DNA from 2 places in the Paraburkholderia sp. J41 genome. Region 1 is predicted to be linked to the other one. Evidence: riboswitches for the same ligand, from Rfam matches in the RefSeq annotation. Region 1 holds a riboswitch; the other holds the start of a gene.
The links. Region 1 has a riboswitch for thiamine pyrophosphate ahead of thiC (phosphomethylpyrimidine synthase ThiC). Riboswitches for the same ligand answer to the same signal wherever they lie in the genome.
Positions count from the first base shown of each region.

Region 1 (7,496 bases):
TCTGGTGATCGGCGTGATCGTGCTGGACGTGGGCGTGCAGGCCGCGCAGATTTCCAACCAGTCGCGCATTTACGCGTTGCGGCCCGAGGCGCGCAGCCGCGTGAATACCGTGTACATGGTCTGCTATTTCATCGGCGGCGCGACGGGCTCGGCCGTGGGCGCCGTGACGTGGCACGCGTTCGGCTGGGTGGGCGCGTGTCTCGCCGGGCTCGCGTTCACCGCGCTCGCGGGCTGGATTCACTATGCGACGCGCCCGCGCGAAGGCGCGGGCGCTCGGGCTTCGTCGGCGCAATAACGCGGCGCCGCAAGCGTGCCGGTTTTTACGCGAATTACTTGTCGAGCAGGTCGCTCATGTCGTCGGCGTGCTCCTCTTCCACCGCGAGAATTTCCTCGAAGATGCGGCGCGTGGTCGTGTCGCCGTCGCCGAGATACTGAATGATCGAGCGATAGCTCTCGATCGCGATGCGTTCGGCGATCAGATTCTCGCGGATCATGTCCTCGAGATTCTTGCCTTCCTTATACTCGGAATGCGAACGCTCGCTCAGGTTCGCGGGCGAGAAGTCGGGCTCGCCGCCAAGCTGCACGATGCGCGCGGCGAGCATGTCGGCGTGCTGCTGTTCTTCGTTCGCGTGCTCGAGAAACTCCTGCGCCACGGCTTCGGACTCGATGCCCTTCGCCATGAAATAGTGGCGCTTGTAGCGCAGCACGCACACGAGTTCCGTGGCAAGCGAATCGTTGAGCAACTTGAGCACGGTCTCGCGATCGGCGCCGTAGTTCTCCGTGACGGGACCATCCTCGAGATTGCGGCGAGCTTCCTCGCGTACGCGCTTGAGATCGAATTCATACGAGGCGTGGGTAGTCGACATCTCACTCTCCTTCGAACGTTAGTGCCTGTGTGGGGTGGATAGGCATGCTGGGGAATTCGCACACGCCGTCCGTCGCGAGCCGCTTTGCAGCCGGTTGCAATTCGGTTGCAATTCGGCCGCCGTCGACGGATCGAACGTGTCACGCTTGACGTGCAACGCATATGCAACGCTTGCACGTTTTCGCGTCGATTCCTGGGCAGGCGCGATGCCGCGACGGTGATTCGCCATGAGGCTGCTCCCCGCCACGCCGCGTCGCGCCGACATCCGCCTAGCGCAAACGCCGGACCCGGCCTTGCAGCTATCTGATTCCAACCTTTCAGGCACGCCCCGTGCGCAAGCAAGGGTTCCTAGACACCGTGGAGAACACGCTCATGAAACGCCTGATTGCCCTCTTTCTTGTTACCGCTTCGATCGCCGGCCTCTCGGCCTGCAATACGATTGCGGGCGCCGGCGAGGACGTTTCCGCTGGCGGCCACGCCGTCACGAACTCCGCCGAAAAGGCGAAGTAATCGGGCTCGAGACGGTGTTATCGCCGGCCCCCGAATGCGCGGCGTTGTAATGTGCGCATCGGGGATGAAAGCCGGCCAGATGTGAAAGGCGAAAAGCCACGCAAGCCACGCGAACGGCCGCGCCGCGAAGCAATTCGCGGCGCGGCCGGACGTATTTGCGAAGTGGGACGGATTTGCTGCGGAAGTGCGGCGGATTTGCGAACGCCTGTTACGCGATCGCGTTAAATCGTCACGCGATTCCCTCACGTCCGCCTGGTGCGCCGCCGGTCGTCGAAGGCAAACGACAGTCCGACGCTCCCCAGGATCAGCACGGTCGCGACGATGGTCGCCCGCGTGATCGGCTCGCCGAGAAATAGCGCGCCCAGCGCCACCGCCACGACCGGATTCACGTACATGCAACTGCTCGCCACGAGCGGGCTCGTGTGGCGAATCAGAAAGCCGTACGCGACATACGCGGCCATGGTGCCGATCAACATCAAGTAGAAGAACGCGGCCAGCGGCAGAAAATGCAGCTCGCCCATGCGTTCGCCGCTGATCCACGCGACCGCCGTGGAGATCGCGCCGCCCAGGCCAATCTGCAATGCCGTGGCGATGAAGAGATCCTTCGGCAACGCGAGGCGTCCCGCGAGATGCGCGCCGACAGCCCAGAACAGCGCGCCGCACAGTATGGCGAGACAGCCGCCCGGCGTGCCCGACGCGCCGCCGCCCCGGCTCAGAATTGCAATGCCCACGAGCCCGAGCGCGATCGCGCCCCACTCCGCCTTCGCCACGCGCCGCCCGGAAAGCGCGGCGATCATCGTGGCGAACAGCGGCACGGTGGCCACCATGACAGCGGCCGTGCCGGTGCCGACCGTGCGCATGCCATAGGCGAGCATGCCGCTCGACAGACCCACGAGCATCGTGCCGACCACGCCCGCGTTGCGCACTTCGACGAGCGCGGGCATGACGGGCCGGCGGCGCAGCGCGAACACGAACAGGCCAATGCCCGCGAGCAGATTACGCAAGCCCGAAAGCAGGAGCGGCGGAAACGATTCGAGCGCGACGTGGACGGCAAGGTAGGTCGATCCCCACACGAAATACACCACGCCGAGCGCCAGCGCGACCTGGCCGCCGCGCGATTGCGGCAAACGCGCCGAGCGCGCGAGATGCCAGAGCATCGCCCCGGCTTGCAGCGCGCCGGCGGCGAAACGTGTGGCCAACCGGCGCGACCTGACGCGAAACGACGCCGTCATGACGCGGCACCCAGGGGAATCACGAAGGGAACGGAGCGCGGGCGTCCCGGCGAGAACGCGGCGGGACGAGTAAAGCTCGACGGCATGGTGCGGGAGCGAGAAGTACGCGGAAAACCGGATGAACCGAAGCAAACAAAATAAACGACGCGCACGCCGCACGGTCTAATAACGACATTGCCGCGCGCGAGCGCCACGCATTATGCAGCATCGCCCGGCGTTGCGGACGCTTTCATCCGCCTTTATGCGCGGCGGTTGCCAGCACGTAAAGCGGGACTATTTTTGAGAAATTTGCGCGGCCGTGTCATCGCGCATGCGGGGATCGTCGAAAGAAGCTTGAGGCGAGCGAAAAGCCCTGGTGGGATCAGGCGTCCGTCTTGCGCTGCCTGAGTTGGATCGTGCTAGGATCGTTCGTTCTTTCGCCTGGCTTTCACGCTTGATTTCCCCCTAAAACCCGACTTCAAGACCACGTAACAATCGCTCTCATGCCGCAGTCCGCTTCTTGCCGCTCGCTTGCCACCTCGCCGCGCTTCACGCGCGGCGTGCCGGCGCGCGCGCAAGACCGCGCCAACGGCATGAGGCCCGCGCGGGCGGGCAACGCCGGGCGACACCGCATCGCGCCGCCGGCGCCGCTCGCCCTGGCGGACCTCATGGCCTTCGCGACCCAGACGTCGCCGCACGTTCCTCACGCACCGCTTCACGCCGCCCGGCGTCCGCGCTGAACCGCCTCCCTCGCCGCACCGGAGCCGTTCGGTCGGGCGCCGGGCCGATCCCACACGTCCGCTGTTTCATCGCCTCTGCTTACGCCTTATCCGTCGCCGGAAGGAGAATCGTCATGTCATCCCGAAAAATGCGCTACCTCACCGAACTCGATCTTGCACGCCTCGAAAAGAGCGCGGCCGAACCCGGCGCCGCCGCCGCGCGCCAGGCGATGCTCGACGAGTTTCTCGAACGCGCCGAGATCGTCGAGCCGCGCAACGTGGCCGCGAACATCGTCACGATGAATTCGCAAGTCACGCTCGCGAACGACCGCGGCGAAGCGCTCACCTACACCGTCGTCTATCCGCAGGGCGCGAACGTCGAAGAAGGACGCCTCAACGTGTTTTCGCCGGCGGGCCTCGCCCTGCTCGGCGCGAAGCGCGGCGACACGGTGCGCTTCACGACGCCGGGCGGCGCCGTGGAAACGCTCAAGATCGAGCGCATTCTGTTCCAGCCCGAAGCCGCCGACGACTTCTCGCTGTAAGACGGCGCCCGCGAGGCGCCTGGCACATTTCGCGCGCGCCGGCACTTGCCAGATCGTCGCAGCGCGGTGTATCGTTTGGCCTTGCTTACGCGGGGGTCCTGCGTCATGCGCCGCATCGAACGAAAGTCGTGCAGCGTATCGCGCGGGTGAGAAATACCCTTTGAACCTGATCTGGATAATGCCAGCGCAGGGAAGCGTCCGGACTTCGCACCTCATTCGCGCCTCATCCTTCAAAGCGAAGTCCGTCCACGTTCCGTCTCGTCTCCTGCTAAGCGTCGTTCCCACAATGCTTTGCATGGAGAGACCGGCATGAACGCCAATCCCAAATTCATTTCCGCCACCGCGCACGTCGACGAAGCCGCCATCGCGCCGCTGCCCAATTCGCGCAAGGTCTACGTGACGGGCTCGCGGCCCGACATCCGCGTGCCGATGCGCGAAATCACCCAGGCGGACACGCCCACGGCGTTCGGCGGCGAGAGGAATCCGCCGATCTACGTCTACGACACCTCCGGCCCGTACACCGCCCCCGAAGCGAAGATCGACATTCGCGCGGGTCTGCCCGCGCTGCGTCAGGCGTGGATCGAGCAGCGCGGCGACACCGAAGCGCTGCCGGGCCTCTCCTCCGATTACGGCCGCGAGCGCGCCGCCGATCCGGCCACCGCCGAGCTGCGCTTTCCGGGCCTGCATCGCACGCCGCGCCGCGCGAAAGGCGGCAAGAACGTCACGCAGATGCACTACGCGCGCCAGGGCATCGTCACGCCCGAGATGGAATACATTGCGATTCGCGAGAACCAGCGCCGCGCGGAATACCTCGAAAGCCTCAAGTCGAGCGGCCCCAACGGCGAAAAGCTCGCCAAGATGATGGGCCGCCAGCACGCCGGTCAGGCGTTCGGCGCGGCGGCGTTCGGCAAGGACGCGCTCAAGGAAATCACGCCCGAGTTCGTGCGCGAGGAAGTCGCGCGCGGCCGCGCGATCATTCCCGCGAACATCAATCACCCGGAGAGCGAGCCGATGATCATCGGTCGCAACTTCCTCGTGAAGATCAACGCGAACATCGGCAATTCGGCGGTGACGTCCTCCATCGGCGAGGAAGTCGACAAGATGACGTGGGCGATCCGCTGGGGCGGCGACACGGTGATGGATCTGTCGACCGGCAAGCACATTCACGAAACGCGCGAGTGGATCGTCCGCAACTCGCCGGTGCCGATCGGCACGGTGCCCATTTATCAGGCGCTCGAAAAGGTCAACGGCAAGGCCGAGGACCTCACGTGGGAAATCTTCCGCGACACGCTCATCGAGCAGGCCGAGCAAGGCGTCGATTACTTCACGATCCACGCGGGCGTGCGGCTGCAATACGTGCCGCTCACGGCCAACCGCATGACGGGCATCGTCTCGCGCGGCGGGTCGATCATGGCGAAGTGGTGCCTCGCCCATCACAAGGAATCCTTCATTTACGAGCATTTCGAAGACATCTGCGAAATCATGAAGGAATACGACGTGAGCTTCTCGCTGGGCGACGGCCTGCGTCCCGGCTCGATCTACGACGCCAACGACGAAGCGCAACTGGGCGAACTCAAGACGCTCGGCGAACTCACGCAGATCGCGTGGAAGCACGACGTGCAGGTGATGATCGAGGGCCCCGGACACGTGCCGATGCAGCTCATCAAGGAAAACATGGACCTGCAACTGGAATGGTGCGACGAAGCGCCCTTCTACACGCTCGGGCCGCTCACGACCGACATCGCGCCGGGCTACGACCACATCACGTCGGGCATTGGCGCCGCGATGATCGGCTGGTTCGGCACCGCCATGCTCTGCTACGTGACGCCGAAGGAACACCTGGGCTTGCCGAACAAGGACGACGTGAAGGAAGGCATCATCACGTACAAGCTCGCGGCGCACGCGGCCGACCTCGCCAAGGGGCATCCGGGCGCGCAGGTGCGCGACAACGCGCTCTCGAAGGCGCGCTTCGAATTCCGCTGGGAAGATCAGTTCAACATCGGCCTCGACCCGGACAAGGCGCGCGAATTCCACGACGAAACGCTGCCGAAGGATTCCGCCAAGGTCGCGCACTTCTGCTCGATGTGCGGCCCGCATTTCTGCTCGATGAAGATCACCCAGGACGTGCGCGACTTCGCCGCCAAACAAGGCATGAGCGACGACGAAGCGTTGAAAAAGGGCATGGAAGTCAAGGCCGTCGAGTTCGTCAAGCAAGGCGCCGAGATTTACCACCGCCAATGAACCCGCTGCGGCGCGGGCGCGCGTGAAACATTTTTTAACGACTCCGACAACTCGTTGACAAGCGCATACACCCGGAAACGGATCGCTTGCCTAGCATGGGTGTACTGGAGGTGCGAAGTGCGCGCGAGCGCATGACGCGCCGCACGGCGCACTGCCCATCTGTCAATCAAGGAGTCCAATAATGAAAACGCTCGCTCGCACGCGCACCTGGCGCACTTTGGTCACGGCGGCTTCGCTCGTCGCCGTGCTCGGCAGTCTTTCCGCCTGCGACAACATGTCGAGACGCGACCGCGATACGGCGATCGGCGCGGGTGTCGGCGGCGTCGCGGGCGCGGCGCTGGGCGGCAGCGCGCTTTCGACAGTCGGCGGCGCGGCCGTGGGCGGCATCATCGGCAATCAGGTCGGCAAGTAATTTCTGCCGCCATGCCGCGAACGGGCGGCGCAGCGCCCTGCAACGCCGCGCCGCCCGTTCGCACCTAGGCGCTTTCGAATCCCGACGATCCGTGTTGCAACGAGCGGCGTCGAACACGCCGCTTTGAAACAATCCGTTATTCAGTGCGTTGCCCGGCGTTAACGCGCGGCAACACAAAGCGCGTGCTTCGGGCGTAAGCTCATCCGGTTATGTCGGAGAGTTCGCCATGAAGCACTCGAAACTGCCGTTGATCGCCGCCGCAGGCGCCTTGCTTGCGCTTTCCGGCTGCTATTACTACACGCCGTACGGCTATTCGCCCTACCCGTACTACTATGGCGCGACGGTGCCGGCCGCAGGCACGCAGCAGGAAACCGCGGCCTCGCGCACCGCCAGCCCGAATCCCGCGCCCGCCGCCGTTCCGGACGCCCAGTATCCGGGGCCACTGTATCCGAATCCGCCCGTCGCGCTCGCCGTACCCGCCTGGTCGGCGTGGCCGGGCTATTACCCCGGTTATTACCCGGCTTATCCGGCCTACCCGTATGCTGCCGCGTATCCGGCCACCTACCCGGCTTACGGCTACGGCTATGGCTGGGGCGCGCCCGCCATCTCGTTCGGCTTCGGCTACTGGAGCGGCGGCGGGCACTGGGGCGGTGGCCATTGGGGTGGCGGCCACGGGGGCGGCGGCTGGCACGGCCATCGTTGAGCCTTTGCTTTTGCGGCTTCCCACGCCGCTTCACGCGCACGAGCTACGCACAAGCCACGCGCAAACCACGCGCAAACCACGCACAAGCAGCCGTCGGGCACGCCGCGAAACAGTGCCCGACCGTAGTTTCCCTCTCTTGACGCCTCGCCCACGTTTTCTATCCTCGAAAAGCGCTTCGGGGATTGAAGTACGGCCTTAATAAGCTGACGACGCGCCCCCGGCGCACGCGCTGCACCGCTGCGCCGATTCGAACCAGCACAAAGGAGACGTCATGTTCCACCAGTTGTTGACTC
Region 1 is NZ_CAJMZE010000036.1:45,004-52,499, reverse strand. It holds gene U5805_RS26780 (MFS transporter) at 1-295, shown strand, start outside; gene U5805_RS26775 (ferritin-like domain-containing protein) at 330-866, opposite strand; gene U5805_RS26770 (entericidin A/B family lipoprotein) at 1,238-1,375, shown strand; gene U5805_RS26765 (EamA family transporter) at 1,618-2,532, opposite strand; gene U5805_RS26760 (GreA/GreB family elongation factor) at 3,440-3,847, shown strand; TPP riboswitch at 3,929-4,058, shown strand; gene thiC (phosphomethylpyrimidine synthase ThiC) at 4,157-6,088, shown strand; gene U5805_RS26750 (glycine zipper 2TM domain-containing protein) at 6,270-6,500, shown strand; gene U5805_RS26745 (hypothetical protein) at 6,727-7,203, shown strand; gene U5805_RS26740 (L-lactate permease) at 7,475-7,496, shown strand, end outside.

Region 2 (7,496 bases), on a different contig from region 1:
GCGTAACTGTTGATGAACCACGAGAACGAATCGCTCACCGTGCCGAACGCCTGCGAAATCTGCATCAGCACGCCGAACGTGAACGCGCCCGCGAAGTAGCGCGGCGCGGCCACCACGAGCGGGAAAATGATGGCGATCTGGCCGTAGAAGCTCAGCACGAACGTAAGGCGCTTCGTGTACTTCATCACGCGCCACCAGTTGTCGCGGATGTGCTGGAAGAGGCCTTGCGTGTTGTTGCGCTCGGTGTCCATGCCGTCGTAGAACGCGATCTGCTCGGCGTTTTCGCGCAGGCGGATCAGGCCGAAACGGAAATCGGCCTCCACTTTCTGCTGCTGGTAATTGATCGACACGAGCGGGTGGCCGACCTTCTGGATCACGAGCGAGCCGAACACGGCGTAGAGCGCGGCGGCCCAGACCATGTAGCCCGGAATGGCGATGGGCGTGCCGCCCAGCGTGACGGTGAGCGCGCCCGCGAGCGTCCAGAGAATCGTCACGAACGAGATGAGCGTGACGACCGTGGAAAGCAGGTCGAGCGTGAGCGAAAGCGTGGTGGTCGCGAACGACTGGAGGTCGTCGCTGATCCGCTGGTCGGGGTTGTCGGCGAGATGGTCGCGCTCGATGCGGTAGAACGCGCCCTTGCCGAGCCATTCGTTCAGAAAGCGCGTGGTGAGCCACTGGCGCCAGCGAAAGCCGAGCATCTGACGCAGATAGCGGCCGTACACCGCGAGAATGATGAAGCCGAACGCGAGCCCCGTGAAAATCATCAGCAGATGCGGGAACTGCTTGACGTCCTTGTTTTGCAGCGCGTTGTAGAAGTCGGCGTTCCAGCTATTGAGCCGCACGTTGATGTACACGACGAGCAGGTTCATCACGATGATCGCGACGAGCAGGCTCCACGCGATCCAGCGTTCCTCGGACACCCAGTAGGGTTTGATCAGGCTCCACGCGGTGATCTTCTGGTGCTCGTTCTGATCGGGCGTGGCGCGGGAAGATTGGTTGGTCATGTGCATCCTGATGGTGGACCGGCGGCGATTTTTTGCAGCGATTCTGTCGCCGGCCGCTTAAAGGAGTCTTAACCGCAACGGCGCGGACGACCGGCGTACGGCCGGCTGCGTACGGCCGGTTTCGGACGGCCGGTTGCGGACAGCCGGTTGCGGACAGCCGGTTGCGGACGACCCGCGTCGGCGGCCTCGCGCGGCGCCGTGCGCGATGAAGCGAAAGCGCGCGGCGGCCGTCCCGCGAGCGTCGCGGTTCGGCGCTCATTGTCTCACTGCGCGCGCGACACGCGCCGAATCGACGCGGAACGCGCGCGAAGGCGCGGCCAAAGCCGCCCGCGCCGGCGAAAAGCCGCCCGAAACCGAGGTTCCCGGCGATTGTGCCAGAGCCCGCGCGCCGCGCCGCCGAGGTTTGCGGGCGCCGCGCGTTTTGTGGTCTAATGGCCGATGACGAAACAGGGGTGCTTCACCGGTATGCCGGGCATGCCGCGAGTGAGGCTGAGAGAGACCCTTCGCACCCGATCCGGGTAATACCGGCGCGGGAAGTTTCCAGAAAGTCTTGGCCGGTATTTCTCGCTGCGCGCCGTTGCATGAGGCGCTCGCGCGAGCGCCGGCTTTCCCACCGGGCGGTCAGCCCGGCGCTTCGATCCGCGGCTTTTCCTCGCGGGTTTCGCGCGCCGGCACGGCTTCCACGGTCGGCCTTGCAAGCCGGTTTCGTCCTTGGGTACGTTGTTGTCCCCATATGGAAAGGAACCGATGACTGCCACTTTTTCAGCTTGTTCCCTCATTTTCGCGTTCAGCGCCGGCGTATCGGCATGCGTATCGCTCCGGTTTTCGCCGATGTCGCGTGACGGAGCGTCGTCATGAGCGGCGCTCGTTTCGATCGCGCCGCGAGCAGCGCCGGCGCCGGCGGCACGCCCGACTTCGCGGTGCTCGGCGGCGGCCTCAGCGGCCGTCTGGTCGCGTGGCGTCTCGCGGGCGCGGGGCATCGCGTCGCGCTGTACGAACGCGGCGGCCCCGAAGGCAGCGAAGCCGCGGCGTGGGTCGCGGCCGCGATGCTCGCGCCGCTCGCCGAAGCCGCCGTCGCCGAATTGCTCATCACCGAACTCGGCGTGGCGTCGCTCGAAAGCTGGCCGCGTATTCTCGCCGAGCTGCCCGAGCCCGTGTTCTTCCAGCGCAACGGCACGCTCGTCGTCTGGCATAGCGCCGACCGCACCGAAGCGCCGCTGTTCGAGCGCCGCGTGCGTGCGAACGCGCCGCGCGAGCTGGCCGACGCCAACTTCGTCGCGCTCGCGGGCGCGCAGATCGACGCCGCCGAACCGGCGCTCGCCGGACGCTTCGCGCGCGGCTGGCTGCTCGACGGCGAGGGTCAACTCGACAATCGCCAGGCGCTGGCGGCGCTCGCGGCCGGGCTTGCCGAGCGCGGTGTGCAAACGCACTGGAACACGAGCGTCGACGAAACCGATTTGCCGCGCGCGCGCGTGACGATCGACTGCCGCGGCCTGGGCGCCAAGCCGGCGTTGCCGGGCCTGCGCGGCATTCGCGGCGAAGTCGCGCGCGTACACGCGCCGGGCATCGGCCTCACGCGGCCCGTGCGCCTGCTGCATCCGCGTTATCCGCTTTATCTGGCGCCGAAGGAAAACGACGTCTACGTGATCGGCGCAACCGAGATCGAGGGCGAGGACCGCTCGCCCGTGAGCGTGCGCTCGGCGCTCGAATTGCTGAGCGCGGCGTTCGCCGTGCATCCGGCGTTCGGCGAGGCGCGCATCCTCGAACTCAATTCGCAATGCCGTCCCACGCTGCCCGATCATCGTCCCGCGCTGTTTTGGGACGGCAAGTCGACGCTGCGCCTGAACGGCCTGTATCGCCACGGTTTCATGATCGCGCCCGCCGTGGCCGACGAAGCCGTGCGCGTCGCGCAAGCGCTGTTCGACGCGCGCGTGACCGACGCCGATTCGTTCGAAACGTGGCGCCGCGCCTCGCGCTGGGGCGAGATGCTGCATGCGCAGGGCGCGCACGAGCCGGCTTGAGGCTTGCGCGCGAGTTCGGGAAGCAATCCTCAGTCAGTAGCCAACGACATTCATATGGACATCCAGATCAACCAGAAGCCGCTCACGCTGCCCGACGACGCGACCGTCGCCGACGCGCTCGCCGCCTACGGCGCGCGTCCGCCTTTCGCCGTCGCCGTGAACGGCGATTTCGTGGCGCGCGCGCAGCATGGCGCGCGCGCGTTGAAGGCCGGCGACCGCCTCGACGTCGTAAGCCCGGTCGCGGGCGGTTGAACGCCGTTCGGCCGCGGCCTTGCGCGGCTTCGCGCGAACCAGGCCGATGCGCGCGGATTGGTGCGGATTTCGCGGATTAACGGCGATTTCGCGGATTCGAGCCGATCACGCGGATTTATTCGGATTCGAGCCGATCACGCGAATCCACACGAATTCAAGCCGATTTCCGCCGATTCCAGCGCTCACGCAATGCCAGACGTCACACCAGGATTCACTGTCATGACCACTCCCACGACTTCCGCCGACGCGCTCACGCTCTACGGCGAAACCTTCGCGAGCCGCGTGCTGCTCGGCACGTCGCGCTATCCGTCGCTGCAATCGCTCGCCGATTCGATGGCCGCCGCGCGCCCCGGCATGATCACCGTCGCGCTGCGCCGCCAGATGAACGAAGGCACGGCGGGCGCCGGCTTTTTCGATCTGCTCAAGCGTCACGGCGTGCCGCTCCTGCCGAACACGGCGGGCTGCCTCACCGTCAACGAGGCGGTGACGACGGCGCACATGGCGCGCGAAGTCTTCGAAACCGACTGGATCAAGCTCGAACTGATCGGCGACGACTACACGCTGCAACCCGATCCGGTCGGCCTCATCGAAGCGGCTGCGCGGCTCGTGAAGGACGGCTTCAAGGTGCTGCCGTATTGCACGGAAGACCTCGTGATCGGCCGCCGTCTGCTCGACGCGGGCTGCGAAGCGCTGATGCCGTGGGGCGCACCCATCGGCACCGGCAAGGGCGTGATCAATCCCTACGGCCTGCGCGTGCTGCGCGAGCGTTTGCCCGACGTGCCGCTCATCGTCGACGCGGGTCTCGGCCTGCCGTCGCACGCGGCGCAGGTGATGGAGTGGGGCTTCGACGGCGTGCTGCTCAACACGGCGGTCGCGCAGGCGACGCATCCCGAGGCGATGGCGCGCGCGTTCGCGCTGGGCGTGGAGGCCGGCCGCGCTGCCTGGCTCGCGGGGCCGATGGCCGAGCGCGAGGCGGCGGTGGCGAGCACGCCCGTCGTCGGCATGCCGTTCTGGCACCAGGATGGAGACAAGCAATGACCGGCACCTTGCAACTGAAAAACCGCGAACTGTTCTGGCCGCCCGCCGACGAACTCACCGCCGCGACCGAGCGCATCCGCGCGAAACTCGGCGACTGGCCGCCCACGCATGCGCCTTGGCGCATCTGCCTCACGCCGCCCGACGCGCCCAACGGCGGCGACCTCATCGTCGTCACCGACGCCGCGCCTCATCTCGCCCACATCGCGCGCTGGATGACGGAAGGCGCGGGCGTGATCGAAGCGCTCGCGAACGGCGACCACGCCGACCCGAAGGCCGCGCGCGTCACGCTGCATCTGGGCGGCGAGCGCTACGCGCTCGAAGGCGAACTCGCCGAGGACTGGATGCCCGCGCTGGCGGCGTTCCTCGACTGCGGCTTCGACCCGCACGACGCGCTCGTGCTCGCGCTCGCCTGGCGCGACGGCGACGACCGGCAACAAGACGCCTGGCCCGTCGACATCGCGCGCTTTCCGCGCGTGGCCGTCTTGCCCGCCGCGCCCGCGCAGCCGTTCGCGCCGTGCCCGGCGAAGCTCGGCCTCTATCCCGTTCTGCCGACGGCCGACTGGGTCGTGCGCGTGCTCGATTTCGGCGTGAAAACGGTGCAATTGCGCAGCAAGCAGCCGAAATCGGCGGCGCTCACGGCGGAGATCGAACGCTGCGTCGCGGCGGGGCAGCGCCACAATGCGCAACTTTTTATCAACGATCACTGGCGGGAAGCGATGGCTGCGGGCGCGTACGGCGTGCATCTCGGCCAGGAAGATTTGCGCGAAGCGGATCTGAACGCGCTTGCGGCTTCGGGCGTGCGCCTCGGTTTGTCCACGCACGGCTATTTCGAAATCCTGACGGCGCTGCATTTCCGCCCGAGCTACATAGCGTGCGGCGCGGTGTTCGCGACCACCACCAAGTCGATGCCCACGGCGCCGCAGGGCATGGCGCGGCTCGCGCGCTACGTGAAGCTGCTCGACGGCGTGGTGCCGATGGTGGCGATCGGCGGCATCGACGGCGCGGTGCTGCCCGAAGTGCTGGCCACGGGCGCGGGCAGCGCAGCCGTGGTGCGCGCCGTCACCGAGGCCGGCGACCCGGCTGCCGCCGTTGCTGCGTTGCAGAATGCGTTTACGCAATAATTGACGCGCCCGAGCGAGGCGCCGCGCCCAGTGCGCGGGGCTTGCGCCGGGTGGCCGTTCCGGCTTCCGCAACGCGCGCGTCGCGCGCCGCGGACCCGGAAGGCTTACATCAAATGGGCGGGGCGCGCCACGGCAGGTTTTCCACGATGGCCCTATAATCCCGCCTTCGTGTAAATGGACTGTCAGCCACGTGCCCTCAACTTCCGAGACCCTCCTGGAGCTGCGCGACGTCGACTTCGGCTACGGCGACCGGCTCGTCCTGTCCGGCCTGAACATGCGCTTCAAGCGCGGTCAGGTGGTGGCGGTCATGGGCGGCTCGGGCGGCGGCAAGACCACCGTGCTGCGCCTGATCGGCGGCCTGATTCGCGCCCAGCGCGGCCAGGTGCTGTTCGGCGGCCAGGACGTCGGCGCCCAGTCGCGCGACGGCCTCTACGCCCTGCGTCGCAAGATGGGCATGCTGTTCCAGTTCGGCGCCCTCTTCACCGACATGTCGGTGTTCGAGAACGTCGCGTTCGCCCTGCGCGAGCACACCGACCTGCCCGACGAGCTGATCCGCGACCTCGTGCTCATGAAGCTCAACGCCGTCGGGCTGCGCGGCGCGCGCGACCTCGCGCCTTCCGAGATTTCGGGCGGCATGGCGCGCCGCGTCGCGCTGGCGCGCGCCATCGCGCTCGACCCCGAACTCATGATGTACGACGAGCCGTTCGCGGGCCTCGACCCCATTTCGCTCGGTATCACCGCGAACCTCATCCGCACGCTCAACGACGCGCTCGGCGCCACGTCCATCCTGGTCACGCACGACGTGCCGGAGTCGTTCGCCATCGCCGACTACGTGTATTTCGTGGCGAACGGCCGCGTCCAGGCCGAAGGCACGCCCGACGAACTGCGCGCCTCGACCGATCCGATCGTGCGCCAGTTCATCGACGGCGCGCCGGACGGCCCGTTCCGCTTCCATTACCCGACGAACGTCCCGCTCGACGCGGACTTCGGCATTGGCGGAGGCCGCTCATGATCGGCGCCATCAGTTCGGTCGGGCGCGGCGTGATCGGCGCGATTTCGCGCGCGGGCCACGCGTCGCGCTTCTTCGCGCGTCTCGTGCTCGAATTCTTTCCGCTGCTGCGCCGCCCGCGGCTTGTCACGAAGCAGATCCACTTCGTCGGCAATTATTCGTTGCTGATCATCGCGGTCTCGGGGCTGTTCGTCGGCTTCGTGCTGGGCTTGCAGGGCTATTACACGCTCAACCGTTATGGTTCCGAGCAGGCGCTCGGCTTGCTGGTCGCGCTCTCGCTCGTGCGCGAGCTTGGGCCGGTGGTCACGGCGCTGCTGTTCGCGGGGCGCGCGGGCACCTCGCTCACCGCCGAAATCGGCCTGATGAAAGCGGGCGAGCAGCTCACCGCCATGGAAATGATGGCGGTGGACCCGGTGCGCATCGTGGTGGCGCCGCGCATGTGGGCGGGCGTGATCGCCATGCCCATTCTGGCGGCCATTTTCAGCGCGGTCGGTATTCTCGGCGGCTATGTGGTCGGCGTGCTGATGATCGGCGTGGACGCGGGCGCGTTCTGGTCGCAGATGCAGGGCGGCGTGGACGTCTGGGCCGACGTGGGCAACGGCGTGATCAAGAGCATCGTGTTCGGGTTCGCCGTGACCTTCACCGCGCTTTACCAGGGTTACGAGGCGAAGCCCACGCCCGAAGGCGTGTCGCGCGCGACGACCAAAACGGTCGTGTACGCGTCGCTCGCGGTGCTCGGCCTCGATTTCCTGCTGACGGCGCTGATGTTCAGCTAGGTATGTTGCTTTGGCCCGTGCGCTCGCGCGGGCCTCGCGGCGAACGCGCAGGCGGCGCCGCAACGGATTCTCATTGGGATGACGATGAAAAAGAATGCTCTCGACTTCTGGGTCGGCCTGTTCGTGGTGCTGGGCTTTATCGCGCTGCTGTTTCTCGCGCTGAAGGCCGGCAACATGAGTTCGCTGTCGTTCCAGCCGACCTACCCGGTCAAGCTCAAGTTCGACAATATCGGCGGACTGAAACCGCGCGCGCCCGTGAAAAGCGCGGGCGTGAC
Region 2 is NZ_CAJMZE010000030.1:40,840-48,335, reverse strand. It holds gene U5805_RS24840 (ABC transporter ATP-binding protein/permease) at 1-1,004, opposite strand, end outside; TPP riboswitch at 1,443-1,557, shown strand; gene U5805_RS24835 (FAD-dependent oxidoreductase) at 1,859-3,025, shown strand; gene thiS (sulfur carrier protein ThiS) at 3,080-3,277, shown strand; gene U5805_RS24825 (thiazole synthase) at 3,497-4,315, shown strand; gene thiE (thiamine phosphate synthase) at 4,312-5,436, shown strand; gene U5805_RS24815 (ABC transporter ATP-binding protein) at 5,627-6,448, shown strand; gene mlaE (lipid asymmetry maintenance ABC transporter permease subunit MlaE) at 6,445-7,221, shown strand; gene mlaD (outer membrane lipid asymmetry maintenance protein MlaD) at 7,306-7,496, shown strand, end outside.
Region 2: another riboswitch for thiamine pyrophosphate. It lies ahead of U5805_RS24835 (FAD-dependent oxidoreductase); the one in region 1 lies ahead of thiC (phosphomethylpyrimidine synthase ThiC).